DNA from 2 places in the Virgibacillus kimchii genome. Region 2 is predicted to be linked to the other one. Evidence: predicted binding sites of a transcription regulator. Region 2 holds the regulator's gene; the other holds the start of a gene.
The links. Region 2 encodes NrdR, which represses ribonucleotide reductase genes. Its sites were predicted from a motif close to AACACNATATATNGTGTT; they were not measured.
Positions count from the first base shown of each region.

Region 1: ACZ42C_RS05225 (vitamin B12-dependent ribonucleotide reductase) is a predicted target of NrdR. The motif match lies at 1,891-1,908, and genes of this name have one in related genera.

Region 1 covers NZ_AP043951.1:1,022,553-1,038,031, reverse strand. Annotated here, with positions in the region: gene gcvPB (aminomethyl-transferring glycine dehydrogenase subunit GcvPB) at 1-1,036, shown strand, start outside; gene ACZ42C_RS05230 (rhodanese-like domain-containing protein) at 1,224-1,598, opposite strand; gene ACZ42C_RS05225 (vitamin B12-dependent ribonucleotide reductase) at 2,021-4,582, shown strand; gene mntR (transcriptional regulator MntR) at 4,838-5,257, shown strand; gene ACZ42C_RS05215 (patatin-like phospholipase family protein) at 5,360-6,256, shown strand; gene ACZ42C_RS05210 (SA1362 family protein) at 6,294-6,677, opposite strand; gene ACZ42C_RS05205 (YqhR family membrane protein) at 7,027-7,542, shown strand; gene ACZ42C_RS05200 (M24 family metallopeptidase) at 7,653-8,714, shown strand; gene efp (elongation factor P) at 8,744-9,301, shown strand; gene spoIIIAA (stage III sporulation protein AA) at 9,563-10,534, shown strand; gene spoIIIAB (stage III sporulation protein SpoIIIAB) at 10,479-10,991, shown strand; gene spoIIIAC (stage III sporulation protein AC) at 11,013-11,219, shown strand; gene spoIIIAD (stage III sporulation protein AD) at 11,226-11,615, shown strand; gene spoIIIAE (stage III sporulation protein AE) at 11,675-12,868, shown strand; gene spoIIIAF (stage III sporulation protein AF) at 12,879-13,508, shown strand; gene spoIIIAG (stage III sporulation protein AG) at 13,505-14,155, shown strand; gene ACZ42C_RS05155 (SpoIIIAH-like family protein) at 14,168-14,764, shown strand; gene accB (acetyl-CoA carboxylase biotin carboxyl carrier protein) at 15,320-15,479, shown strand, end outside.
Region 2 covers NZ_AP043951.1:1,312,245-1,327,723, forward strand. Annotated here, with positions in the region: ribosomal protein L20 leader region at 1-114, opposite strand, end outside; gene thrS (threonine--tRNA ligase) at 206-2,149, opposite strand; gene ytxC (sporulation protein YtxC) at 2,640-3,497, opposite strand; gene dnaI (primosomal protein DnaI) at 4,067-4,996, opposite strand; gene ACZ42C_RS06765 (replication initiation and membrane attachment family protein) at 5,018-6,361, opposite strand; gene nrdR (transcriptional regulator NrdR) at 6,389-6,859, opposite strand; gene ACZ42C_RS06775 (cytosolic protein) at 6,889-7,269, opposite strand; gene ACZ42C_RS06780 (glyceraldehyde-3-phosphate dehydrogenase) at 7,582-8,613, opposite strand; gene coaE (dephospho-CoA kinase) at 8,785-9,384, opposite strand; partial or broken gene ACZ42C_RS06790 (zinc finger domain-containing protein) at 9,381-9,773, opposite strand; gene ACZ42C_RS06795 (IS4 family transposase) at 9,940-11,169, opposite strand; partial or broken gene ACZ42C_RS06800 (DNA-formamidopyrimidine glycosylase family protein) at 11,327-11,779, opposite strand; gene polA (DNA polymerase I) at 11,794-14,433, opposite strand; gene pnpS (two-component system histidine kinase PnpS) at 14,805-15,479, opposite strand, start outside.

The DNA.
Region 1 (15,479 bases), 290 kb from region 2:
TGAGTGGACATCACTCATGATGATTAAAGCATTTCACGAAGCGAATGGTGATCACCATCGGAATGAAGTTATTGTTCCTGATTCAGCACATGGTACAAACCCTGCTTCTGCAGCAGTTGCCGGATTTAAGGTTGTTGAAGTTAAGTCAAATGAAAATGGACTCGTTGACGTTGACGATCTAAAACGTGTAGTAAGTGAAAATACAGCAGCATTGATGTTAACAAATCCAAACACATTAGGTTTATTTGAAACAGAAATCGTTGAAATGGCAGAAATAGTTCATGGTGTGGGCGGTAAATTATTCTATGATGGCGCCAATCTAAACGCTATTATGGGCTATAGTCGACCTGGAGACATGGGATTTGACGCAGTACACCTGAACCTTCATAAAACATTTACCGGACCACATGGGGGCGGCGGACCTGGCTCCGGTCCAATCGGGGTTTCGGAAGAACTGGCACCGTTCCTGCCAAAACCGGTAATACGTAAAAATGATGGTATGTATGATTTTGACTACAACCTTCCACAATCCATCGGTATGGTGAAAGGTTACTACGGAAACTTTGGTATTAATGTTCGTGCTTATACGTATATCCGTACCATGGGGGCAGAAGGGTTAAAGAAAGCCAGTGAGTATGCTGTACTTAATGCAAACTACCTGATGCGCAGCCTTGAAAAAGAATATGAACTTCCATTTACACAACATTGTAAACACGAGTTTGTCCTGTCTGGTAATAAACAAAAGAAACTTGGCGTAAAGACATTAAATATCGCCAAACGTCTTTTGGATCTGGGAATACATCCGCCGACTGTTTACTTCCCGTTAATTGTAGAAGAAGCTATGATGGTCGAGCCTACGGAAACTGAATCGAAGGAAACATTGGATCATTTCATCGATGTCATGCTTCAAATTGCGGATGAAGCGAAGAACAATCCGGAAATTGTTCAAGAAGCTCCACATCACACAGCTGTTAAACGCCTGGACGAAGCAACTGCATCACGTAAACCGGTTTTACGCGCTCAATTAGAAGGCTAACTTTAGCGAATGGAAGAAAGAAAAACATGAAAAAGATTGAACTCATGTTGTCGTAATTTGGATGTTTATCTGCACATAACTGTTAAAAGTAAATCGAAGTACAGCTAACAAAATTTTTCCGGGTCAACCGGAAAAATTTAAACAAAAAACTCCTGAGCTAATGAACAGCTCAGGAGTTTTTGAATCTTTATTTTTTTACTTTTATTTTCCCTGTCCATTTTTTAAATCCGCCTTTGAGTGTATTTATATCCTCATAGCCTTTTTTTCGCAGCAGTTGTGCTGCTCTGGCGGACCTGGAACCTCTTTGGCAGTATAAATAGACCGGCTTGTCTTTTCTCAATTCCACCAAACGTTGTTTCATCTGGGTAACAGGAATATTCCTGGCTCCGAGAATATGCCCTCTCTCAAATTCCTGCGGTTCCCGCACATCAATTAATTGGGCTTTTCTATAGCCTTCCCGAAATTGATCCTCAGTTAAAACTTTTAAATAACTCTTTTGTCTATAATAGCGAAAAACCATTACTGCTATAAAAATTACAAGTGCCAAGATAAGAATTTCCATACATTTCCCCCATTTATTTAACTGCCTGTATTTCCATTATAGGATGAAGCCTATTATTTTTCAAAACTTTTATCTATGTGCTACAATTACTTTCTGTCTGCCTCGTTTTTTAGTGGATAAAAGTCAGATTTCATTGAGAGGCAATAATAGAATAACAAAATTTGTCCACCACCCAATCTTTGCAAAAAAATCTCTTTTATAATTAATTGAGACTTTAAGCTCACTTTATCATCGTTTTACATAGAATATCATGGAATTTCTTTTTTGACAGAACCATTGAAATTTGCTTTTAAACACAATATATAGTGTTCTTCATAAAAAATAATTCAATATATTGTTTTGGAATGATTAATTGTGGTAATGTATTACTAAACGGTTAAAAACACTAACTAGACAATGATAACCAATAAAGGAGTGTGCATATGTCGACAATTGTTGAAGCCAACAAGCGTATAAATGTACAAGCATTGAATCAGGATATTAAACTATTTCCGCAGGTACACCCTATTACCGAAGATATGAAATTAAGTCATAAAGGGGTATCCCGCCTTGTTATGCTCGATCGGTATGCCTTTAAGGACACGGAAAAGAAAACACTCAAAGAAGGGGATTTTGTTGTATTAACAGTAAAAGCTGACCCTAAATTCCCCGCCAGAGGGCTTGGATTCGTAAAATCGATTGACTGGTTTAATAAAGAGGCGGAAATACAAGTGGACAGTGAGTATGTATCCGTTCTGGACCAGGATGAGGAAGCCAAAACAGGGATTGTAAAACGCAAGCTCGATGTGATTGATAAACCACTTGAAATTTTTTATGAACAAATTGCAAAAAGAAATGCACAGGGACTCTCCGCTGTAGAAACTTCAGAAGTAAAGCAGCAGGAATGGTTCAGCAAATTCAATGATGAACTCAGCAATATGAACTTTATCCCGGCAGGAAGGGTCCTTTATGGTGCCGGCGCTGATACGGAAGTAACCTATTTCAATTGTTATGTCATGCCATATATTAAGGATTCCCGTGAAGGCATTTCCGACCACCGGAAAAAAGTAATGGAAATTATGTCTAGAGGCGGGGGAGTGGGAACAAACGGATCTACACTCCGTCCGCGGAATACACTGGCCAGAGGGGTAAACGGAAAATCTTCCGGATCTGTATCTTGGCTTGATGATATTGCAAAACTTACGCATTTGGTTGAACAGGGTGGTTCAAGACGTGGAGCTCAAATGATCATGCTCGTGGACTCTCATCCGGACATTATTGAATTCATTATTTCCAAAATGCAAAACCCAAGAATTTTACGCTTCCTGATCGAAAATACAGAGGATGAACAAATCAGACGAATGGCAAAAGAAAAACTGAAGTTTACACCATTAACGGATACGGAAGCGGACCTTTACCAGGGAGTCGTCAATTATAGAAATATGCCCGGATCCGGAGGTTTTACAAATGCTGCCATCGGGGAAGCAGAAGAAAAGTTGCGGACGGGCGGAACATACTCCGTGCACAATCCGGAGTTTTTGACCGGCGCAAATATTTCTGTGTGCCTAACCAATGAATTTATGGAAGCAGTGGAAAATGATGATTATTACGATCTTCGGTTCCCGGACGTGGAAAATTATACGAAGGAAGAAATGGAAGCATATAATGAAAAATGGCATGATGTTGGCGATGTAAGAAAATGGGAAGAAATGGGTTACGGTGTACGTGTATACCGACGTGTAAAAGCGAAAGAACTGTGGAATTTAATAAATATTTGTGCCACTTATTCTGCAGAACCCGGTATTTTCTTTATTGATAATGCCAACGACATGACAAATGCCAAAGCATATGGGGATCAGGTAGTAGCAACAAACCCATGTGGGGAACAACCGCTCGCCCCTTATTCTGTCTGTAATTTAGCTGCCGTTAACCTGGCCGAGATGGCAAATAAAGCAACAAAACAGGTTAATACAGAAAAGTTAAAGCAGACAGTGAGAACCGGGGTGCGCATGCAGGATAATGTGATTGATGCAACTCCGTATTTCCTGGAAGAAAATAAAAAGCAGGCACTTGGTGAAAGACGAATTGGCCTTGGTGTAATGGGGCTTCACGATTTATTAATATATTGCGAAACAGCGTATGGATCAAAAGAAGGTAATAAGCTCGTTGATGAAATATTTGAAACGATTGCAACTACTGCCTATAGAGAATCCATTGAACTGGCAAAAGAAAAAGGAAGTTTCCCATTCCTGGTTGGCGATACAGAAGAAGAAACAAAAGAATTGCGTGAAGCATTCATTAATACCGGTTATATGAAAAAAATGCCTGAGGATATAAGAGAGGGTGTAATTAAACATGGAATCCGAAATTCCCATCTGTTAACTGTTGCCCCTACGGGAAGCACCGGTACTATGGTAGGTGTCAGCACGGGGTTGGAACCATATTTTTCCTTTTCTTATTACAGAAGCGGCCGACTCGGCAAATTTATAGAAGTAAAAGCAGATATCGTTCAGGAATACTTGGACAATAATCCGGAGGCAGATCCGGATAATCTACCGGACTGGTTTATAACTGCCATGGATCTCGAGCCGGAAGCACATGCTGATACACAGTGTGTCATTCAGCGCTGGGTCGACAGTTCCATATCCAAAACAGTAAATGCACCAAAAGGCTATTCTGTGGAGCAGGTGGAAAATGTATACCAGCGTCTCTACAACGGTGGTGCAAAAGGCGGGACCGTTTATGTTGATGGAAGCCGTGATACGCAGGTCCTGACTTTAAAAGCGGAAGAAAACTCCTTTGGGGAGCAAACAGAGCTGTTTGAAAAGTCGGATTCTCCAAAGGTTGTATTGATGGATACAATACAGGAATTGGAAAAAACAGATGTTACCATCGGTTCTGAAATTGGTGACACCTGCCCTGTCTGCAGAGAAGGAAGCATAGAAGATATCGGCGGATGCAATACCTGTACAAACTGTAATGCCCAGCTGAAATGCGGGCTGTAATAAGCGTCTAAAAGAGGCAATGCCAATTGTGTCAAACCAAAAGCAAAGTGGGGGTTTGAAGCAAAGAGGTTGCCTCTTTTCTTTTTGGGCATTTAAGTATATCCCATTCATGCTGCCCATCTGAGCAATTGATGTATTTGTTGTAAAATCAGGGCCGTGTTCACAGCAAATACTTGTTTAAAGGAAGCTTTTACGTTATGCTCGAGACAGCAACAATGTTGCACTTGATAAAAATTATTGAAATGAGGAGATGCTATGCCTACACCAAGTATGGAAGATTACATAGAACAAATATACAATCTGATAGAATCCAAGGGATATGCCAGAGTATCCGATATCGCAGAAGCGCTGCAGGTGCACCCTTCATCTGTTACAAAAATGGTGCAAAAGCTGGACAAGGACGATTATTTAAATTATGAAAAGTACAGAGGGCTTATCCTGACACCTAAAGGAAATAAGATAGGAAAACGGCTTGTTTTCCGTCATGAGCTGCTAGAAGAATTTCTTGAAATCATTGGTGTAAATAAAGAAAATATATATGAAGACGTAGAGGGTATTGAACATCATTTAAGCTGGAACTCGATTGACCGGATTGGTGACCTTGTAAACTACTTTAAAGAAGATGAGACAAGAATAGATTACTTAAGAAAAATTCAGATGGAAAGCGAGAAATGATAAAAGGAAAATGGCAAAAACGGATTAACCTACATTTTTTATTGTTCTAAATCATTCTCCTTAAGCTTACAAATATAAAAAAGCCAACGAGGAGAATAACAGATGAAAATTGATGGGGTTTTTTCAGGTGGGGGAGTAAAGGCCTATGCATTTATAGGTGCACTGGAAAGTATTGAAAATAAAAAACTGCAGTTGGAACGTGTGGCCGGTACATCGGCAGGAGCTATTATAGCTGCTTTTATAGCAGCGGATTACCGAGGCAGAGAAATCAAAAACTTATTAGACGATGTAAATCTGCAGCAATTCGCCGACCCACCGAAAATTACAAAGCTGCTCCCTTTCAGTAAATGGTTCTTTTTATATTTTCAACTGGGTATCAATCGTGGAGACAAATTGGAATCATGGTTATACGAAAAAATGGCAAAAAAGAACATTTTTACATTTAATGACTTAAAGCCCGGCTATTTAAAAGTGGTGGTAAGCGATCTTTCCTTAGGCAAGCTAGTGGTTATTCCTGATGATCTGGACAGGATTTACGGTATTAACGGCAAGTATTTTCCTGTAGCTAAAGCAGTAAGAATGAGCGCCGGTTTTCCTTATTTTTTCATGCCAAAAAAGCTGCCGGGAATAAATACAAATAAAAAAAGCATCATAGTTGACGGAGGATTATTAAGCAACTTCCCGCTTTGGATATTTGATAAAGGTACATACAAACGCGACAGGCCCATTCTGGGAGTGAAATTAAGCACTTCCATGGACGAACATCATCAACCCCATAAAATAAAAAACGCCCTCCATATGTTCCAGGCATTGTTCTCAACGATGAAGAAAGCGCACGATACAAGGTATATATCCACTGCCGAAAAGCAAAATATTATTTTCATTCCTGTGGAAGATATCGGAACGACTGATTTCTCAATTAATAAAAATACAACTGATTGTTTAATTCAAACCGGTAGGGAATACACAGATACATTTTTAAAAAACTGGCCAAAATAAATACGGTTTACGATTATATTACTAAAAAAAACCGGGCTTACAAAGAAGCCCGGTTTTTTGGATTTGATTTATTTCCATCAATTACCCGCAGATGAGAAGCCCGTTTATGAAGCTTCTTTCGGGACTGCAACGATGTGTTTGCTTTTTTATTTTTAGCCATCATGGCACGACTCGGTTCTTGACTTTTATATTTTGCCTTTGATTGCTTAACCGCTTGTTTATACTTTTTTGCGTCATTGGAAGGAGATTTTTTTCTGAGAAACACGAAGTAAATGATCCCAAAAATGGCCAGACCGAAGGCAAGCATGACTAATATATTCGTCAGAAAGCCTACTGTATTCGTGAGTAGTTGGGAAACTAAACCAATAGCAGCTAAACCAATGATGATATATACCAATGTTGCTAATTTATTACTGGACATGAAAAAGCCCTCCTTTCTTTAATAAATCATTTCAACAGTATTTTCTTATAGTATAATTAAGATTAACAACAAGAGCATGAAGGTGAACAGGCTCTATGTTTTATATACCACTTTAACCTATTTTTACACCTTATTTTAATAAATTTAAATAACTCGTCTTCATATTTTAATGATACCCTTATATGCTTTTGTATATGCAGGAAATGTATTTTTATATATAATATCAGATAATAGTTATTTTAGAAAATTTTCAGCTCACGAATATAATAATATTATAGCATAATAATTCGTCCGGGAAACTCATTGTTTTAACAAATAATGGTCATACTATAAATTGGAGGTGACCATTATGAAGGAACAACAGAATCAAACGGAACAAAATAAGCGGGAGGAACCCCTGTCTTTGATAACAAGAGCAATGATTACCGGATTTACCGGAGGCATTACTGCGGGAATTGCCGGATTAATCATGTATTATTTTAATTTTACGGAGGTGTCTCCTAAATCCTTTGTTTTGCGGTCATGGATTCGGGCACCATGGGTTGAGGGATGGCTTGGCGATGCAATCACCATTATCATCATCGGATTATTATCCCTGTTGATTGCCTTTATTTTTTATATTACTCTCAGGAAAGTGTATACGATTTGGACGGGAGTTATTTTTGGCATTATTCTATGGGGGATAATTTTTTTCGTTTTACATCCGCTGTTTCCTAATATTCCCATCTTTACGGATCTGGAGATCAACACTTTGGTTTCCACTGCGTGTCTATTTATCTTATATGGTACTTTTATTGGTTATTCCATTGCTTATGATTATCATGATACAAAGGAAAAAGAAAATAAGGAGCAAGTGCAGGGATAAAAAAGTGAAACGATCTATACGGACAGCAGCACTTTATCGTTATCCAAATGAAATCGTTTATGATAAACTTAAATCGGCATGTAGATATTGGAAATGGGAAGGATGATTTCATGGCAATATTGGATAAAGTGAGAGAAGCGCTTGATCAGCACGGGGTGGATGGAATTTTAATTACGAGTTCCATCAATAGAAGGTATGTTACCGGGTTCAGCGGAACTGCCGGGGCCGCTTTAATAACAGAAGGAGACGCCCGTTTTATTACGGATTTTCGGTATACGGAGCAGGCGGCTGAACAAGTGAAGGATTTTCAAATTGTGGAACATAAACAATTGCTGGAACAGGAAATTAAAGATCAATTAAAAGAAATGAATGTGAAACGACTTGGATTTGAAAAGGACCATGTAAGCTACAGCAAGTATGAAAACTATTATAAAATGCTTGATGTGGATCTGGTTCCTATCAGTGGGGTAATAGAAACACTTCGCTTAATTAAAGATAAAGATGAAGTGGAAATAATGAAAAAAGCTGCCAAGATTGCAGATGATGCTTTTGAGCATATTCAATCATTCATTAAACCCGGAGTGAAAGAAATAGAAATATCAAATGAACTGGAATTCTTCATGAGAAAACTCGGAGCCGTTTCTTCCAGCTTTGATATTATTGTTGCTTCCGGCTATCGTTCAGCACTTCCCCATGGAGTCGCTTCGGAAAAAGAAATTCAATCCGGTGAGCTCGTTACCATGGATTTCGGTGCGCTGTACCAGGGGTACTGCTCTGATATAACACGAACTCTGGCAGTTGGGGAAATAAATGAAGAACTGAAAAAGATTTATGACACTGTATTGGAAGCACAAAGGCGTGGTGTGGACGGTCTTCGTCCTGGTATAACAGGAAAAGAAGCGGATGCCCTTACAAGAGATTACATCAAGGAGAAAGGATACGGGGACTATTTTGGCCATTCTACCGGTCATGGCCTGGGTATGGAGGTACATGAAGGTCCTTCGCTTTCCTTCCGGTCGGATCAAAAACTGCAGCCCGGCATGGTTGTAACTGTCGAACCAGGTATATATGTCCCTGAAGTGGGCGGATGCAGAATTGAAGATGATGTGGTGATTACGGAGACAGGTAATGAACGTCTGACATTTTCTTCTAAAGAATTAATATATGTTTAATGATCAATTAGGTAGAGAGGAGTATGTACATGATTTCAGTAAACGATTTTAAAACAGGTTTGACGATTGAAACAGATAATGATATTTGGCAGGTTATGGAGTTCCAGCATGTCAAGCCCGGTAAAGGAGCAGCATTTGTCCGTTCCAAGCTGCGCAATTTAAGAAATGGCAACATACAGGAAAAAACCTTTCGTGCCGGGGAAAAAGTAGGGAAGGCACATATCGAAAATAAAAAAATGCAATACCTGTACGCTTCCGGTGATTCACATGCATTTATGGACACGGAAACCTATGAACAAATTGAATTGACAACAGATCAAATGAAAGAGAACTTAAATTTTATGAAAGAAAACATGGAGGTTTCCGTTCTTGTTTATGAAGGGGAAGTATTGGGGGTCGAATTGCCCAAGAATGTGGAACTGGAGGTTATAGAGACAGAGCCTGGAATAAAAGGGGATACATCAAGCGGCGGCTCCAAACCCGCTACGCTGGAAACTGGATTGACAGTTCAAGTCCCATTTTTCATTAATAAAGGAGATATGCTCGTGATCAGTACTTCTGAAGGGAAATATGTATCCAGGGCATAATAGTTAAACAAGAAACAGTCCTCATTGAAGGACTGTTTTTTTTGTGATTGTTAGTTTCCAATATTTTCAAATTAAGCTTGTTTCATATATAGCTTTATTTCACTTGGTTTAATTGATTTATTACAAAATAATATCCGGACATAAATGCTTTGGCCAATCCTATTTTGCCTTTTATCCTTCTTGTTTAAAACGATGAGGTCATAATTTTTATTGGACAACATACATTTACTATTAAGTATCTATTAAAAGTGGGGACAGGTTATGGAAGCAATTTTATCGTTATTTCCCGATCCTTTCAAAAAGGTGATTCAGGAAGAAATCAAGACGCGCTGGGACGAACTGCAGGAAATTCGAATGCGCCTCGAACAGCCGATAGAACTTATCTTTAATGACAGAAGTGCATGGCTGTCTTCATGTAAACCGAATAAAAACGACTTTATTTTTATTATTAATCAATTAAGTGAACATTCCCTCTATCGGATGGAAAATGAACTCAGGGAAGGATACATGACAATCGAGGGAGGGCATCGGGTGGGATTAGCCGGAAAAGTCACAACAGAAAAAGGAAGAGTAAAGGCAATCCAGTATATTACATTTTTAAATATTCGGATCGCGAAAGAAAAAATTGGAGCAGCAGTACCGATTATACCCTATATATATCATCATGGGTATGTAAATACGCTAATCATCGGCCCACCGCAAACAGGGAAAACCACCCTGATAAGAGATATAGCGAGAATCGTCTCTTCAGGAAGAAAGGGAGTTCCTGGGAAAAAAGTGGGAATTATTGATGAACGCTCCGAGATAGCTGCCTCCATAAAAGGGGTTCCCCAGCATAATTTAGGACCAAGAACGGATGTAATGGACGCCTGCCCAAAAGCGGAAGGAATGATGATGATGATCCGTTCCATGTCGCCCGATATGCTTGTAGTGGATGAAATAGGCGGTAAAAAAGATGTGGAGGCACTGTTGGAAGCAATTAATGCAGGTGTTACCGTAATCTGTACCATACATGGAAAATCTGTGGACGAGTTGAAGAAGCGTCCGGTGTTACAGCATGTATTCGAACAGAAAATATTCCAAAGGTTTGTTTTGCTGAACAAAGCTCAAAAGCCGGGAAGTATTCAGCGGATTTATGATAAAGAAGAAAATTTATTGAGATCGGGGTGCCTGCCTGATGCAGTGGATTGGAGCACTTCTTTTCGTAGGGACAACCACCTGGGTAGGGTTTGAATGGAGTCATCGTCTGACGACCAGACCAAAGCATATTAGACAGTTAAAAAATGCACTGCAGATTTTGGAGGCTGAAATCGTTTATAGTCATTTGCCATTGCAGGATGCCTTTTACAATATCAGCAATCAAATACCGGAACCGGTACAGACTTTTTTCACATCGCTTCATACAACAATGAATACGGAGAAAAATAGCCTTTATGAAATCTGGGAAGCTCAGGTTCGACACTTAATGGTAATTTCCTCTTTAGGCAATAATGAAGCGGAAATTCTGCGTCAATTCGGACGGACACTGGGCCAGCATGATGTGGAGCAGCAACAAAAACATATTCAATTGGCCGTTCATCACCTTGACAGAGAACTGGAAAATGCAAGGGATAACCAATTTAAATACAGTAAAATGGCAAAAAGCTTAGGGATATTATGCGGATTATTTATTGTTCTATTGCTTATCTAGCAGGAAAGGAGCTTACCCTACATGTTTAATGATGCCTCTATTTTATTTCAAATTGCCGGGATCGGCATTATTGTGGCATTGATCCACACCATATTGAAACAAATGGGGAAGGAAGAAATAGCTCAGTTTGCAACATTAATTGGATTTATTATTGTACTAGTAGTCGTTGTAAATAGTTTGTCGGATCTATTTCAGCAAATTAGATCTGTTTTTCTATTCCAAGGGTAATGCACCATGGAAATTTTACAAATTGTTACATTGGGGATTATAGCCAGTATTCTTTATGTTGTTACGAAGGAATTAAATAGCTCTTTCGCGTTTTACATCATTATTATTATGGTAGTTATCATCTTTTTATCAATTATGCAGCAGATTGGAGCTATCTTTCATCTGATTGAAACCTTAGGGCAAAGGGCAAATGTGGAAGGCATGTATATGAAGACTATTTTACAAATCATCGGGATAGCTTATATTGCAGATCTTGGGTCAAGTATTGTAAAAGATGCCGGACTTTCTTCCGTAGCGGCAAAAATTGAGCTGGCAGGTAAGATATTTATTTTAATATTAGCCGTTCCAATTATAACTGCAGTGATAGAGGCAATACTCAGTTTCCTGCCTGGATAAACCTTTTGTGTTATAAACCAGGGATATGTGATAAAAACGGAAAGGGGAAATGACGGTGAATGATATGTAAAAGCATAAGGATTACTATTTTATTCATCTTGCTGATTACCTTTTTTGGACAAACACATATCTTTGCTGCAACGACTGATGATCGTTCTGAAGAGGAGCATAATTTGGAAGAAGAATTATTGGAGGAAATTCACCTGGATGATGTCCAGCATTATTGGCATGAACTTGTAAACGAATATGGCGGATACCTTCCTGAAATTGAAAGAAACAGTGTATATGATCTGATTAAATCGAATGGTGACTTTTCATTTTACAGTATGATGGTTGGATTATTGGAGTTTATCTTTCATGAATTAATTTTAAACGGAAAATTGCTTGGCACCTTATTAATGCTTACACTATTTTCCGTTGTCCTGCAAACGATGCATCATGCACTGGAACGGAGTGCAGTAAGCAGAATTGCTTATTTTGTAGTATATATTGTCCTCATTTTTATTGCTTTAAACAGTTTTTATTTGGCAGCAAGCTATGCCCAGGAAGCAATTAACACCATGAGCAGTTTTATGATTGCTCTTCTGCCTCTTATATTGGGCCTTATGGCATCTTTTGGAAATGTTGTTTCCGTATCTTTTTTTCACCCCATTATTATCTTTTTAGTAAATATAAGTGGGGTTTTGGTTTCAACCATCGTTTTGCCATTCCTGTTTATTTCAGCTTTAATGCTGATTGTCAGCAGTCTCAGTGAAAATTATAAAATCACACAGCTGGCCGGTTTGTTTAAGTCTGTAAGCCTGGCTGTGCTCGGCGTATTTCTGACTATTTTTCTCGGGGTGACTTCAGTCCAGGGTGCAGCAAGTGCGGTGCAGGATGGAATAGCAATGAAAACCGCCAAATTTATTACCGGCAACTTTATTCCTGTGATCGGCCGAACACTTACCGATGCTGCAGATACCATTCTAAGTGCCTCCTTACTGCTGAAAAACGCAGTCGGGATTGTCGGCTTAATTATTATTATTTTTTTTGCTATGTTTCCGGCAATTAAAATCTTTGCCATTGCGATTATTTACAAAATAGCTGCTGCTGTACTGCAGCCCATTGGAGGCGGCCCGGTGATAACTGTACTTAATACTATAAGTACCTATATTATATATATTCTGGCGTCTTTATTGGCGGTATCTTTTATGTTTTTCTTATCTATTGTCATTATAGTGGCAGCAAGCAATATAACCGTTCTCTTACGATAGGATGATCGATATGGAATTTATTATGGAATGGATTACCCAGATTATTATATTTGTATTATTGGCAACCATTATCGATTTAATAATCCCGACCAATGCGATGAAGAAATATATTAAATTGGTAGTCGGTCTGATCTTATTATTAATTTTATTAAAACCGGTTTTTTATATTTTTCAGATTGATATACAACATGAACTGGAAGGTGCATTCTCAACGATTGCATCCTCAACGGAAAATGAAAATTCCCTCGAAAATTTAGTTGATTTTCAAAAAACAGAAATAGAAACGAGACAAGATGCATATATTCTAGAACAAATGGCTGTCCAACTGATAGAAATTGCCAAGGATCCATTATACGAAGAATACAGGATGAAAATAAACAACATAGACTTTCAATTTTCAGAAGAAGCAGTTTCTCAGGAATTGAATTTTGAATCGCTGGATGGACTCATTGTATTTGTGGAACAAGCAAAAGACGGGGAGGGTGCTGTAAATGCAGTTGAGGATGTGGTAATAGACACGGAGGATCCTTTAGTAAAAGAAGAGTTGGAGGATTACGAAGGGGTAGAACAGCTGCTTAGGGACGTTTGGGAACTGGACAACAAAGAACTAATCATTGTTGAGGAGGGAGGGGCATCTTGAAGCATTTTTTTGAAAGGTTTTTCTCATCGGATAAATCAAAATCAGATCCGAAACAAAAAAATCCATCCAAAAAAGCTGGATATATACTTGTTCTTGCTTTAACAGGATTAATGCTGATCATCGTTGGTAATATATTTACTTCGTCTTCCTCGGATTCCAATTATGAAATGGAACTGCAGCAGCAAACGGAAAATACGGAGCAGCAAAGCACACATGCAAATTCAGAGGAAGCAAATGTAACGTCAGATATAGGGGAACTGGAGGCAATTTATAAAAAAGAGCTGGAAGAGATGCTTAATAAAGTACAAGGGGTATCAGAAGCAGAGGTGATGGTTAATCTTGATTCAACAAACGTGAAAGTATTTGAAAAGAATTTGATTAGAGGCCAGCAGACAACAGATGAATCAGATCGGAATGGGGGGACAAGAAAGGTAGAGGATCACACAGAGGAAGTGCAGACAGTCCTTGTCAGACAGGGGGACAGAGAAGTGCCATTATTGGTGGAAACAAAAAAACCAGATGTAAGAGGCGTGTTTATTGTAGCAAATGGAGCAGATCATGCATCTGTGAAGAGTTGGATTGTGGAGTCTGTATCACGAGTACTTGATGTCCCAACACACAGAGTGTCAGTAATGCCAAAGAATTAAGGGGGAAATGAAATGTTGAAAAAACAAACCATTTGGTTATTAACCATGCTAAGTTTAATGATTGTGTTGAGTGTTTATTATATGACATCACCGGAAAATGACGATCTGGCCTATATTAACAATGGACAGGAAGAGATGGATGACACTGTGAACACGGAGGAAGATATTCAGGCAGCAGATGGATCAGCCGAGGTGGAAGATATAACAAACCTTGGGCAGGATGAATTGTTTACAACGATAAGAATGGAACTGCAGGATGAAAGAAGTATGAAGAAAGACCGGTTAACGGACGTAGTTGCTTCAAGCAATGCCTCCTCGGAAGAAAAGGATGAGGCTTTAAGAGACATTGATAAGCTTGATAATTTGTCTGCCAAAGAAAGCATTTTGGAAGAAACAATTATTGCTTCCAATACTTACGATGATGTGTTGGTACGTACGGACGAAGATAAAGTGCATGTCCACGTGAAAGTAGATGAACTGTCAAATGCTGAAGTTGTTAATATCATGCAAATGGTCAGAGACGAGATGGGAGAAATGACGGTCGATGTTATCTTTCAGCCATCAGATGGGGGCCAGCCTGAAGAAGAGTCAACAGGTGAGGAAGACTAAAAAAGCAGGAGAATAAATACGTTTATTTGCAAATCAATATAATGATGTATGAGGTTGGGACATAATTAATTTTATTGGAGAAAAATCCAAACAAACCAGTTGCCCCAGCTCCGGGAATATACTCATCAGCCACCAGCGGCAAAGAAGACACAAAGAAACCGATCAACGGTAGTCTAATTAGATTTCACACTTATGCCCGTGGTGAAAGTGAAGTATATTCCCCGGAGCGGCCGGTAATAATCTATCACCACGATTTGTTCGGATTTTCTTCGAGGATTTATCGTTATGTCCCGGCCTCTTTCTTTTTTTGGCAATTCTTACATAGGAATGCCAAGCGGGTTGCCTTTTAACACTTTGGAAACATTCGCTTTACAGTAAATTAGTTGATATAATATACATTATTCCATGTAAGACTGTTTGGTTGAGAAAAAAGATACCATAAAACTTTCCATTATCAGAGTTGATTTTTTAATTCTTGAAGTTTTGTGGAAGGTTAGCGTAAAATGTTAAGGGAAGATTTAAATACATAATAAGTATAAACAAAGGGGTGCAGGTATGTTAAAAGTACAGGAAATACGGGAAATCATTAAGCTAATTGATCAATCATCCATCAGTGAATTTACTTATGAATCAGAAGGCGCTACAGTGTCCATGAAAAAGTCAGGTGCAACCCCATCTGTCAGCCGGGAGGAAGTGCCGGTTACAGCAAATGAAC
Region 2 (15,479 bases):
GGGCACACGAATGCACCCACCTATCTCCATAGTTAAAAATCAAAAGATGTTTTGACCAGCCAACTGCTTCTTTAGCGTTGATCAGGTGAGAAGCGGGTGCTTCTACTTGTCGTAAGATCATTCAGTTTTATTAACTAATATAGCTTATCATGGATTCCAACTTGTGTCAAACAACTTTTAACAGCACCACTTACTGACCAAACGTCTATGATTTTAACAGTGCCTTTTCTGTAATTTCCTTTTTAATCATTGCTTCAAAGTCATTATATCCCAAAGTCTCCGTTTCTTTCTTTCCATAACGGCGAACATTGACGGCTTCTTCTTCCATTTCTTTATCTCCAAGAACGAGAGCATAAGGTATCTTCTGCGTTTGTGCCTCGCGGATTTTATAACCAATTTTTTCATCCCGTTCATCCACTGACACCCTTACACCAGCAAAGCGAAGCTGCTCTTCCACTTTTTTCGCATAATCCAAATGTGCTTTCGGTGAAACAGGAATGACTTTTACTTGTACCGGTGCGAGCCATGTCGGGAAAGCCCCTTTATATTCTTCAATCAAAAATGCGACAAAACGTTCCATAGTTGATACTACTCCACGGTGAATGACAACCGGACGGTGTTCTTTTCCATCTTCCCCGATATAAGTTAAATCAAAACGTTCAGGCAGCTGGTAATCAAGCTGCACCGTTGAAAGAGTCTCATCTTTGCCTAAGGCCGTTTTAACCTGGACATCTAATTTAGGTCCATAAAAAGCAGCCTCACCTAATGCTTCCACATATTCCAGATCCATTTCTTCCATCGTTTCCTTCAACATACCTTCCGCTTTTTCCCACATCTCATCGTTGTCAATATATTTTTCTTTATCTTCCGGATCCCGGTAGGACAAGCGGAAATAGTAATCATCTATACCAAAATCTTTGTAAACCCGTTGAACAAGCTCCACTACCCGGATAAATTCCTCTTTTAACTGATCAGGACGGGCAAAAATATGCGCATCATTCAATGTCATGGCACGTACACGCTGCAGTCCTGCCAGAGCACCGGACATTTCATAGCGGTGCATGGTTCCCAGTTCGGCAATCCGGACCGGCAGATTACGATAGCTCCACAACTGGTTTTTAAAAACCATCATGTGATGGGGACAATTCATTGGACGAAGCACAAGTTCTTCATTATCCATTTCCATCGTAGGGAACATATCATCCTGGTAATGATCCCAATGACCGCTTGTTTTGTAAAGATCCACATTTGCAAGTACCGGTGTATAGACATGATCGTAGCCCAGGCGCTCTTCAACATCGACAATATATCGTTCGATCTCACGGCGAATCGTTGCCCCTTTTGGCAGCCACATCGGCAATCCTTGTCCAACATCCTGAGAAACGGTAAAAATACCAAGCTCTTTTCCAAGCTTCCTGTGATCTCGTTCCTTTCTTTCCTCGAGAATACGCAAATACTCCTCGAGCTGCCCCTGTTTTTCAAAGGCTGTACCATATATCCGCTGGAGCTGCTGGTTATCACTGTCCCCTCTCCAATAAGCGCCGGAAATGCTTAACAGTTTGAAAGCTTTTATCTTATTGGTTGAGGGTACGTGAATCCCCCGGCAAAGGTCATAGAACTCTCCTTGTTCATACAAGGTAACCTGTTCATCCTCGGGGATGGCGTCAATCAATTCCTGTTTTAAATGGTCATCCTTAAACATTTCTTTAGCTTTATCCCTGCTCACTTCCAGGCGTTTTATTTCCAGTGCTTCATCTACAATTTTTTTCATTTCCTTTTCAATTTCCGGCAGATCGTCAGGTGTTATTTTATGATCCATATCCATATCATAATAGAAGCCTTCTTCAATTACCGGACCTACGCCAAACCGCACATCTTTATACAGTCGCTTAATTGCCTGAGCCATCAGGTGTGCGGTGGAGTGCCGCATGATATCAATACCTTCTTCATTTTTGTAAGTAATGATTTCAAGCTTACCGCCATAATTCAGACCTCGTTTTAAATCAATTTCCTCCCCGTCCAGCTTAATGGCAAGTGCCTGCTTTTTCAGTCCGGGTGAAATGCTTGCCGCAATTTCTTCTCCAGTCGTTCCTGCGGGAAAGTCCTTTTCCGCCCCATCAGGAAAAATAATTTTAATTTCTTCTGCCATCATCTTCACTCCTCATTCTTATAATACTGTTTGAAAAAGTGATCTGTCCTAAAAAAGCTATTTAATAATCAGGAACCCTGACAGCCTTTTTGTCACATTTTCCTTAAATGCTACATATGTGGTTCTGCAGAAATGTCCGCATCGAAACAAAAGTCTTGGAAAATAGACTAAAATAAAAACGCCCACCCCCTTGCTTCATTGCAAAGGGACGAGCGCTTGAGACGTCGTGGTTCCACCCAATTTCCCGCAAAATTTGCGGCTTCATGATCTTTAACGCAAGATAAGACGCTGCTGTTTCAATACAATCCCCAGCAGAGTTCCAAGGTGGTAATTGATTGGTTATACAGGGAAGCTTCCAGCCTTGGCCTCCTTCTCTGGACTGTATATTTACCAAAAAATTTTGTCCTTGTCATCACTTTTCTTTTATCCAATTTGCCAAGCAATATAATATAATTCGTATTATAGCTTTACATTTAATGAAAATCAAGTGTTATTTCTGATCATTCATTTTTTTATATGGAAAAGGGAAATAACGAATATCCTTAAAGGCTGCTTTTTCCTGGAAGATATTGATGATCGTCAATGTCTTCGGTTCAGCAGGGTCATTTCCATAAATTTTTATCTTTTCCGGCGCCATGGCAATGAGCGGTGCCAGATTCATTTCATTTTCATCCAATCCAAATATATACAATGCCTCGTTTTGCATCCGTTCCCTTAATTCCTTATTAGAAAAAGGTTTCCCATGTTCATTAAAGAATATAAAAGGATCACCCTGGAGCATATATATGAGCGGGACAGATGACTGTTTTTTGGTGATATAATTCCGAAGTACATTAACAAATTCCTGATGTTCCTCTTCCCGTTTATACTCATCAATTGCCAGTCCTACATAATGTATGAGTTGATCTTTAAAAGGATTGAGGCAAAATTTTACAAGTGAATCAAAATGTACAACCGCAGTATGTTTTATATTTGATATAAATAAAGAGTGTATTAATTCACTTGGATCTTTGTTTTTACGTATTTTCAGGCTGTCTTTATCTTCTCCGGAAATAATCCACCGGGTAAGGTCCTGTATTCGCTCCCTCTCGATAGGATTTGTATAATAATAATAGTCTCCAATAATACCATCGATCATTTTCCCTAAACGGAATGTCAGAAATACATCTACCATCGCCTGGGTAACCACATTAAGAAATTCCTTTTTCGGCATCCTCTCCTCCAACTGTATTTGATTCCCCCATGTGTCATCCGTTTTCCAGGTTAATTCAAATTCTTTATGGTAATGGAAAATCTCCTCGCAAAAACGAATGACTTCTTTGTTTGATTCAAAAAAAAATTTCAGCAAAAATCATCACCCTCGCCCAACACCAAACTGTTACATTATATGGACAAAAGTGGCTAAAAATGAATAAACCGAAAAACTAGTAAAAACTTTTACAGCTAGAGTCGGAAAGAGGATTCTTCTAAATCATAGGCAAAAGAAGGAGGCGGGTTTGACGTGGTTTTAATTACTCACGTAGCGATGATTTACACATGAGTTCCGAACATACTCGGCGACTCTTTGAAAATGAAATGCTGACGAGAATTATTGCGGGTCCTCAGGGTGAGAACAGTTTTTTCTCAAGGCAAAGAGAAACAGAGAAAACCGCCAATGGGAGTTACATTTTAGCACAGAGGCTGGGACATAACTTTAACGTCCAGCAGAAAATCCAAACAAATCATGGTGATAGAGTATCACCGGCCGCTCCGGGAATATACTTCGCTTTCCAAGTCCCAGCCTCTCGTACTGGAAAGCGAAGTTGGTTGTCGGAACAAATAAGTATACTAAATTTCTGCTTCTTGTTAATTAAATATTATTCACAGCCTCTTAAAATATTGTTCCAGATATATGCTTATGTGTGCAGCAGATATTTATTATTCTCTCCTATTACTCCCAAACAGTTTAACTTCTCTGCTCACCTGCCTGATCCGCTCTATTATACGTCCGGCCTTTACTGTTTCAATTCCGCTTCTAGTGGAAGCAAGATGATCCTCCAACTGTGCCAGACTATAATTGGAAGTAAAGAAAACCGGCAGGCCTTCCATCATTCGATATTGTAAAATAGATCCGAGGATTTCATCCCGGAACCAGGATGATTGCATTTCTGCTCCGATATCATCCAGCATCAGCACATCCGCCCGTTTAAAAAAGTCTATTTTTTCATTGATGGAATCATCTTTTAATGACGATTTCATTTCCCGAACAAATTCCGGCATGTATATGAGGGACGAAGAAATATTTAATTCTTTTAATTTATTTGCCAATGCACCGAGAAAATATGTTTTCCCCACACCAAATGGGCCATAGAAATATATCCCCTTTTCCGGGAGGCCGGACTTACTCTGCTCCACAAAATAAATTAATTGCTTTATCGCTTCATTCCTTTGCGGATCCCCACTATCAATATCAGCAAGGTTTGCTTTTAGTATTTCCTTTGGCATATATAAGCTCTGGACGAGTTTTTGTTGCTTTCGTTTATTCTCTTCATCCACCCTGTTATGGCACTTTTCATAGGATAAATGTATTTCTCCGTTATTTACTTCAAGAATAGGAGAATACCCCTGGATCATATTTATGCAGGAACCATAAGACGCACAGTCACTGCACTGTTTGGACTGCGTTTTGAATTCATGTAACTTAATCAGGTTTTTTTCAATTTCACTATCCGTTAACTCAGGGTGAAAAGATAAAAATTCTTTGATATCAGGGTCCTGCAGAATTTCCTGCTTGACCTTCGTATAGTTCTCCTGGAAGTTCACGTTTTTTTCCATCCATTTTCTTAACGTTGATTGTACCGGCTTCATCAAAACCATCCTTAAAAACGATTAGTTTTTGCTGCCGCTTGAATACTGACGCAGCAACGCTTCAATCTCTTTTTGTTCCTGTTTCACATCGGCTGTCTCCCGCTTGATTTCCGGTGCTTTCTGCTTTTGTTTCCGTTCCTTAAACCAATCCGGGACAACTTCGGTTGATACCGGCTTTTTATAATAGTTGTTCGTCCTTGTCTTCTGTTTGTTCCGGTATCTTTCTTTTTCCTTTTTGGCAAAGCGCATCGCTTCTTTGGCTGTCGATAAGTTAGCCCTTGACCAATGACTGGCTATCTTTTCCATATATCCCTTGGATAACCGCATATTGGATTGCAGCAACACATAATGGATAAGCACATTCATTACCGGAGAAGGCAACCCCTGTGAAACCATTACCTCCCGAATGACTTTCATATCCTGTTCAGATGCCTGTTTCCCTTTTGATAAGTCCTCAAGCAGCTGCTTTGGTGAAATGGTTTCCAGTTCATGAATCAGCTGCTCTTCCTTGGAAACAGGCTTTTCCAACATTTGTTGATCGCCAGTTGTTTCCTTCTCAGTTAATTTAATGGTTTTTCCATTATTTTTTGTTTTAAATAAATCATGGCAGGCAGTTTTAAACTCTTCTATATGTAACTCATTTTCTTCAGTTAATGCCCATTGCAACGATTTTTCAATTTCAAACATTTCCAGTTCATACAGTTGCATCATTTGTGCAATTATTTTCCGGTTATCTTTGGAAAGTACCCGATGGGCAGGAATCATCCGCTGTTTTAACATTTGCTCAAGCCAGGAAAAATCAACCTCGGTTTCATCTCCCATACCCTGCACATTGTTTTCTGTGATCACTTCAGGCGGCACCATTGGCTGAATCGTTTCAAATATTTCATGAAAACCGGCGGTAATTTCTTTTCCGCGATTATGAAGTGGCGCGGGTGAGAAATAGTTCTTTAATCTGGAGAATTTCGCCTCTCCGATATGATGATACAACAACTGTGTCAGCATGGCATCCGTGAAGAAGGCCTTTGTTCCAAATGGCGGTTGTAATTCATATATAAATATACGTTTGCCTTCTGTCTGTTTCTCAAATACTCTTAATAAACCGATCCCCTCAAGGGTTACCCTGGTGCGGTATATTTCATCCAGGGGGAGGTTTAAGTAATTCATTAATGTATGGTGAGTCTGTGCCTGTTGTTCCACTTGCAAATCTATTTCATGAAGCAGTGTCTGATATAATGTAACAGCTCTGCTTCCGATAAGCGGCTGATATAAATGGGTTAAAGACTGGGTATAATCCAAAGGTAAATCCGCATATATGGATGCGTAATATCCATCAACCGGTAATATTTTTCCAATACTTTTCATTTTTCTCTAACCCCTTTTAGTCGCGATTTAAGAATCATTTTTTGAATCGGTTTTGATCAGATCCTTCAGTTCATCAAGAAAGACACTGATATCCTTAAACTGACGATAAACGGAAGCAAATCTGACATAGGCCACTTCATCTACTGACGAAAGACGGTCCATGACAATTTCTCCCACTTCTTTGCTGTCCACTTCCGCATTTCCTCTATTCCGCAATTCCTTTTCCGTGTCCAGCGCGATTTCTTCAATTTTATCCAAAGGAACCGGTCTTTTTTCACAGGCTCTGATCAAGCCCCTGACCAGTTTTTCCCTGCTGAACTCCTGTCTCGCCCCGTCTTTTTTTACAACAATTAAAGGTACTTCTTCCACTCGTTCAAAAGTAGTAAAACGAAACCCGCACTCTTCGCATTCCCGCCTTCTGCGGATAGCCTGTCCTTCTTCAATTGGCCGGGAATCGAGAACTTTTGTACTTTTATTATGGCAATTTGAACATCTCACTTGTTCCACCCCTATTATTTTCTACCCCTTTAATCAGCCGGGGGTAATTCTTTGTCCAATCGTTCGTATAAATGGCTGATCACCCTTCTATTGTGCCCGAAATCAAAAGGCATCACACCCTCGGCAGTTGCTGAAAAATCAATGGCTGTCCGGAAAGGCCGTACCATAATGACGGTAGCTACAATAAAAGTTTTTTTTCCTCCTGTAATATAAAAACTCATTTCTCCATGTTCTTTTGAAATGGCATTTAATTTATATTCCGTACTATTCTCCACCATATCTTCCAGGAGATCAAAACCTTGTTCCTTTGTTATTTTATAATACCTTGTTCTCAGCATAGGATCCCAATGTCGATCCTTGGTTTCATGGTTATTGCTGAGATACTTAAGCAAAAAATGACGAAAAGACATATTTTCAGCACCCTATTTCCATTCTCTTTTATCTATTTTACCACGATTCCAATGAATCCTCTATCCGTAAAATATAAAGTCTGTTTTATCATCATATAACCCACTATATTATTTATTGGCTGAAACCTTGGTTACACAGCATTACATTCTATTCTCTAATGCTTTGGAAAATCTCGCACTTGTAAAGCTTTTAAGTGCTACGGTTCAACAGTTCCTCGTCCCACCATAAACACTTACCGGGATTTTGTATTTTTAACGTATAAAAAAGGTACACCAGTAATTGATGTACCTCATCTTTTAAACGATAAAGAGTTATGAAATTTTTGCGTGTTTCTGATGCATATAACTGCCGACATACCTGGTTAAATCCAGTACACGTCTGGAGTATCCCCACTCATTATCATACCATGCCAATACTTTTACTTTCGTACCTTCCATTACCATCGTTGACAATCCATCGATGACAGCTGAGTATTCGCTGGTCGTGTAATCAACAGAAACGAGTGGCTCATCACTGTAATCAATGATACCATTTAATTCATTTTTGGATACCTGCTTAAAGACTTCGTTAATTTTTTCAGGTGTTACTGTTTCTTTTACATCAACAACCAGATCAACCAATGACACATTAGGTGTCGGGACACGCAGCGCCATTCCATGAAGTTTGCCGTTTAAATGCGGCAGCACCTCCCCAAGCGCCTTTGCTGCACCGGTCGATGTAGGGATGATTGATTGCGTCATCCCTCTTCCTCTGCGCAAATCCTTATGGGGATTATCCAAGTTCTTCTGGTCATTGGTAAATGAATGGACGGTGGTCATCAAACCGTTTTCAATAGAAAAATTGTCATCCAGTACTTTTACAACTGGTGCCAGACAGTTGGTTGTACAGGATGCATTGGAAATAACATCATCCTGAGCGGGGTCGAAAGTCTCCTCATTTACTCCCATTACGATGGTTTTATCCACCTGTTTTCCAGGTGCGGTAATAACAACTTTTTTCGCCCCGGCTTCCATATGGAGTCCGGCACTTTCCTTCGTCTTAAACTTGCCGGTCGCTTCAATAACAACATCGATATCAAGTTCTTTCCAGGGCAGTTTTTCCGGTTGTCTGGAATTTACAATCGATATCTTTTTATGATTAATTTCCAGTCCGTCCTCAAGCGCTTTCACTTCCCCCTGAAAGCGGCCATGGACACTGTCATATTTGATTAAATGGGCCAGCGTTTCTGCAGGATAACTTGCATTTATCGCTACCACTTCAAATTTTTCATCCACTACAGCCTGGCGAAACACCATTCGTCCGATGCGGCCAAATCCATTAATAGCAATCCGGGTCTTATTCATCGCAAATCCTCCCATATATGTTACACTCATTTTCTGTTTTTCCTGTAATTAGTATAACATATTTAGCGGAAAATGTACGTTTTATTGCCAGGTTTATATATGTTTATATTTTTTGAATAAAAAGACATAAGATGGTATTAAAAATCCGCCTGTACAGACGGATTTCCTTTTTTATATAATCTCCCAGTCTTTTAAAATCGACTCCAGCTGCCGGAAGGAATCAAACTTGCTTCCATTATTATTAATTACTTTATCCGCCAGTTCCGCTTTCTCCTTCGCAGGAATCTGGGTCTTGATCCGTTGCATGGCTTCATCTTCCGAATAGCCATTCCTCTCCATCAGCCGTTGCAGCTGGACTGATTCATCTGCATAGACAACAAGCGTTTTATCGACAAACTGGGTCAATTTACTTTCAAATAACAGAGGTATATCAAGAACAATGCACTTTTCTTCATTTTTAATATAATCATCCCGTTTTTCCAGCATTCTTTCTCTGACTGCCGGATGTACAATCTGATTTAATATATTTCGCTTTGACTCATCCGCGAACACGATTTGCCCCAACGTTTCCCTGTCCAACGTCTTATCTTCTCTCAAAATTTCTTCTCCGAACGCATCAATAATTTCTTTATACGCTTTTTCACCGGGTTTTACTACCTCTCTGGAAAGTTTATCCGCATCAATAACTGGTATGTTAAAATCATCAAACATGAGGGAAACAGTGCTTTTTCCAGTAGCTATACTGCCGGTTAAACCAATTACAAGGGTCATTTTCTCACCTCTTTCAGCTTCTGGCATTTATTGCAAACATGGGTGCCCCTTCCGCCCACTTTCATTTTGACGATATGTTGGCCGCAGACTTTACACCCTTTATTTTCCTGACCATAGACAAAAAGCTCCTGCTGGAACATCCCCATATCTCCTTGTGAGTTAACATAGGAGCGTATTGTCGTTCCGCCTTGCTTTACTGCACCGTCCAAAGTCTCAATGGCATGCTTTCTGATTTTCTTAATTTCTTTTTGTGTCAGTTTTTTTGCTTGTTTTAATGGATGAACACCTGCTTTAAATAATGTTTCATCTACATAGATATTTCCAAGTCCGGCAACAACTGTCTGGTCCAGTAATACTGACTTTATAACCCGATCCGTTTTCTTTAATTTATTTCACTAGCGTTGCATTAAAAAGTAAAAACAATGTCAATCAATAAATTTGGTAGCTTCAGTTATTTAGTTCAATTTTCTGATAAATACCTAGTTTTATTCGAGAAAAAAAGTTAATAGGCTTTAAAGGTAGCCCTTCATCCATTTTTAGAATTTTATATATTTATTAGTTAACTGGATCGTAGCTTAGATCATCTAAGTGCAAAACCTCCTCTGATTCGTATTGTGCCAAGGTTTCATTAAAAACCTTTTCGTGGTCCAGCCTTCGTCGTCCATTGGATGATCGTTCTGGTTTCCTGAATAATTCGGAAATAAAAAATGTCATGGATTGTGACCAGAAATCACGGGTCCAACGCAACATTTCGACTAAAGTTCCTTCATAGCCCAACTTGTTTTTCATTAACAGGGTTAGGCAGAAAGTAATCATAGCTATTAGTATTTGATTGTATACAGCGTTTTCACTCTTTCCATACAGTTTTTTGATAACCAGATGTTGCTTTATCCATTTGAAAAACAATTCAATTTGCCAGCGATGCCGGTAAATATCACTGATTTCCTGTGCACCGACGGTTGCATCGTTACACACAATTCGGATCTGGTTCCCTTCGCTGTCTACAGTTTCTATTAACTGCAGCGGATTCTTCATGTTTCCAATCTTCACGATCGCATGCCTGGAGATTGAAGAATCCTCATCTACCGGCAATTCCTCGATGACATTTACAACAGTATTCGATTTAATTCTTGTGGCAAACCGGATACCTTTTTCACAATAATAATCAAACTTAGCAAAGTTGAAATAACCTCGATCGAAGACATGAAGGACCCCTTTATCCGGCACAATTAATGAATCCAACTGAGTTTCATCAGCAGGTCTTGCAGGGGTAAGTATCATATCATTTGGATAAGAGATATCATCACAAAAGACGATGGAAGTATGCATCTTCACTCCCGCTTTTGTCTCCCGAAAATCTGCCCATTCATATTGGCTGAGACACATGGAAATGGTCGATGAATCAATCAGATGAAGCTTTCCAAGTGATTTGTCTGTCATTGTTGGGCCAAGTATTTGGTGCAGCTTTTGAATTAAATGATGCAGGATCGCCTGAAAAATCTCGGGTGGAATATCTCCATTTTTTCGAGAGAGTTGTGATTTACTAATGCTCTCTATACCAACAAGTCTTTGCACCGTTTTCTTTCGTTTAATCGTATCACTTATCCGCTTCAGACTATCTAAGTTTTTTAACTGGGCATAGATAAAAGCATTCGTAAACGTAAGTACATCAAGCTTTTTGACGTATTTGTCAACTTCGGCATGATCAATCATTTTTTGTATTACCTTTGAATCTAATGGATGAATGTATTCCTTGAATACAGTTTTTATGGTATTATTGTCCATGGTTTCTCCTTATAGTTAGGGATTTGGACAGGACTACCATACCCTAATTATAAGGTTTTTTTAATGGATTTTAAAGTGAAAAGATCTAATATTACCAACTTTCAAATAAAATATTTTACTTGATTTTTTAATATTATTTTCCTGCAACGCTAGTGAATTTATTTGTAAAGTAGGTAAGTGTAAAGGCTTCATCAAATGGATCCGGACCGAGCGTATTTAACGGCTTATTTAAAAGCTCCTGTCCTTTTGGATAAACATGCATCGTGCCAAATTTGCGGACATCATTATAGCGGAGTTCTTCTCCATCCGTATATTTGAAAATAACATGGGTATGCTTTTTCACCGGTTCATTTGAGTCATGTACACTATACTTTCCTTCCATCCGCAAATGGGAAATGAGTACATAATCATCAAGCTGGAACAATAGAAATTTCCCTTTCCTGGTGATATCCTGTATTGTCTGATTCGTTAACAAAAGTTTAAATTGTTCTATATCATCCGGCTGTTTTATTATTTTTGGCCAATGTACGATGACTTCTTTCATTGTTTTATTTAAAGTTAATTGCTTTAATGTTTCTTTAATCGTCTCTACTTCCGGTAATTCCGGCATTCCCCTCAAACTCCTTACTTAGCGTCAAACCAGCTTTCCCCGTAAGCATAGTCCACCTTTAAAGGGACATTCAGCTGAACAGTCTGCTCCATCATTTCCGGCACTATTTTAATCAGATTATCCAATTCCTGCTTTGGCGCCTCAATGATCAGTTCATCATGAACCTGCAATAAAAGCCGGGCTTGAAGCTTATCATCTTTTAATTTTTCGTATAGATCGATCATTGCCTTTTTAATGATATCGGCGGCACTTCCCTGAATTGGTGTATTCATCGCGGTTCTTTCACCAAAACTTCTCACGTTAAAGTTGCGGCTTGTAATTTCAGGAAGATACCTTCTTCTTTTCATCAATGTGCTCACATAACCGTTTAGTTTTGCCTCCTGTACTATATCATCCATATATGCTTTCACACCGGGATAGCTCTCAAAATAACGTTCAATAAACTGTTTGGCTTCTTTGCGTGTAATACCCAGACTTTGGGACAGACCATAATCACTTATTCCGTATACAATGCCAAAGTTAACAGCCTTGGCCTGTCTGCGCATATTCCCGGTCACTTCTTCTTTTTTTACATGAAAAACATCCATGGCTGTCTGAGTATGAATATCCATATCCTCTTTAAAGGCCTGGATTAGCTTTTCGTCATTAGCTATATGTGCAAGTACACGCAATTCAATTTGTGAGTAATCCGCAGCAAAGATCATCCAATCCTTTTCAGATGGAATAAATGCCTGTCTGATTTTCCGGCCTTCTTCCAGTCTTATTGGAATGTTTTGCAGATTGGGTTCAATTGAGCTTAGTCTTCCTGTTTGCGTCAACGCCTGGTTAAATCGGGTGTGGATTTTATTTGTATCCTTATGGACAACTTTCAACAATCCTTCAATATAAGTTGATTGCAGCTTCCCGAGCTGGCGATACAGAAGTAGCTTAGGAATAATTTCATGTTCTTGTTTCAATTGTTCCAATACATCTGCTGCTGTGGAATAACCTGTTTTCGTTTTCTTGATCACCGGCAGTTCCAGCTTTTCAAATAAAATAGGTCCTAACTGTTTCGGTGAATTTAAATTAAATGTCTCACCTGCCAATTCATGGACTTCTTTCTCCAGGTCACTCAGACGCTGCTTCAAATCCAGACCCATTTCTTCCAATTTCTCTTTATCCACCAGTACACCTGTATGCTCCATATCCCCTAATATTAAAGCAAGCGGCATTTCCAGCTCCTTCAATAATTCGTATTGCTCATTTTCCTTTAACTGTGTTTCCATTTTGTCCTTAAGTTCATACAGTGCATTCGCTTTACGCACGACATGTTCTGCCAGCACATTTTCTTCCGGCAGATTCATTTTTGCCCCACGGCCATAAACTTCCTCATCATACCTGACATCTGTTTTTCCCAATCTGTGACCAATTGCTGGAATGTCGTGGTTATTCTCGGCAGGGTTAAGCAAATAGGAGCTTAACAGCATATCAAACGCAATCCCATTTACATCGATGCCATTTCTTTTTAAAGCAACAACCGTTCGCTTCGCATCAAATACATACTTCTTTTTTGCATCGTCTTCCAGCCAGGCCCGAAATGACGCTGAATCCAATGCGATCTCGGTCGGGATAAATAAAGCATTTTTTTCATTTACCACGCCAATTCCATCTATGTCAGCCTGGTGATAGTTTTCATTCAGCATTTCAACAACTAAGGCGGATTGTTCGGTGAACATATCACTGTTGACTTTATCAACCAGCTTAAATTCAATTTCTTCGAGAACAGCCTCTTCTGTTGTCTCCTCTGAAGAGTCACCTCCGATCCGGCTGATCAATGACTGGAATCCAAGATCCTTAAATATCTCACTCACTTTATTTTGTTCGTATCCGTTAAAAACAGCGTCCTTAATGGTAACAGTAACAGGAGAATTCCTATTAATGGTTACTAATTCCTTGCTCATAAATGCCTCATCTTGATGGTCAGCAAGTTTTTCCTTTAATTTTTTGCCGCTGACTTCATCCAGTCGGTTGTACAATCCTTCCAGTGTTTCAAATTGTTTTAAGAGCTTTACTGCTGTTTTCTGCCCTACTCCGGGTACACCGGGAATATTATCGGAAGCATCTCCCATCAGTGCCTTTAAATCGATAATCTGATCCTGGCCAACCTCCATTTTTCCCTTTAAAAAGTCAGGTGTATACCGGTCCACCTCACTGATCCCTTTTTTAGTTACATGAACTGTAACCGTATCGGAAACAAGCTGTAACAAATCCTTATCCCCGGATATGACAGTGACATCCCAACCATCTTCTTCTGCATTTTTGGAAAGCGTACCGATAATGTCATCCGCTTCATAATTTTCCAGGTCATAATGTTTTATATCAAACGCATCAAGGACTTCTTTTAATAAAGGAAATTGTTCAGATAGCTCAGGAGGGGTTTTTTGTCTTCCACCTTTATATTCTTTATATGTTTCATGACGGAATGTTGTTTTACCAGCATCAAATGCTACCATTATATGCGTTGGCTTTTCCTCTTCCAGAATTCTGAGGAGCATGGTTGTAAAACCATAGACAGCATTTGTATAAACGCCTTTATCATTATTTAAAAGCGGCAAAGCGAAAAAAGCCCGGTAAATAATACTGTTTCCATCAATGAGGACTAACTTATTCGTCATATGTATTTCCCTCCGTTAAAATGACATTTGTATTTATTTTAGCATTACAGATGTTTAAAGTGAAACTTCTTTACATCGGAGCATGGAATTCTGTTCATTTTGTATTTTTTTATCACTGTTAGAATGGAAAATGGGGAGCTCTTAATCAGTATAGATAAGTTTTTTCATTACATAGTGGTGGATGCTTTTCTGTTGAATGGTGAATAAGGAAATGCCTGTACCCATCCCAGGATCCAGTGATGCATGATAGTGCCTGCTCCATATAGCGAGTAATCTTCTATAATCAACTGAATAGAAAAACCGATGGAAGAAAGCTAACATCTCCACCGGATTTTCAAATTCAGTCCCTTATAGTCAGTCTTTTTGATCATTTATTCCTTTGGCAGCAGCACTTTCATAGTTGTTCCTTTATTCGGTTCACTAATAATATCAATTTTTCCTTCATGCAGCTCAACGACATGCTTTACTATAGCAAGCCCGAGTCCTGTGCCGCCGGTGTTTCTGCTTCGGGCTTTATCCACACGGTAAAACCGTTCGAATATCCGTGGAATTGCTTCTCGTTCAATACCAATGCCGGTGTCTTCCACTTCAATCGCAACATGTTCCTCAGTTTCATCTACTGTCAAATCAATTTTTCCTTTTTCAGCCGTATAATTGATAGCATTATCCAACAAATTAATCATGACCTGTTTTACCTTATCTCTATCTGCAAACAGTCGAATTGTATCCGGGACGTCCGCATGGAAGCTGATACCTTTTTCATCTGCTTTATGCTGGATGATTGGTTTCACTTCCTCCGCAATTTTTTTCAGATCAGTTTCTGTTTTTTCCAGTCGGAAATCTTCCCTTTCCAACCGGGATAGAATTAACAAGTCTTCAATCAATACCTGAATACGATCACTTTCATTGTAAATAATCTCCAGGAATTCACGATTCGGTTTGCTTTGATTGGCAGGATCATCAAGCATTGTTTCAGCAAAGCCTTTAATTGAAGTGATAGGTGTTTTCAATTCATGGGAAACGTTCGCTACAAAATCTTTCCTCAT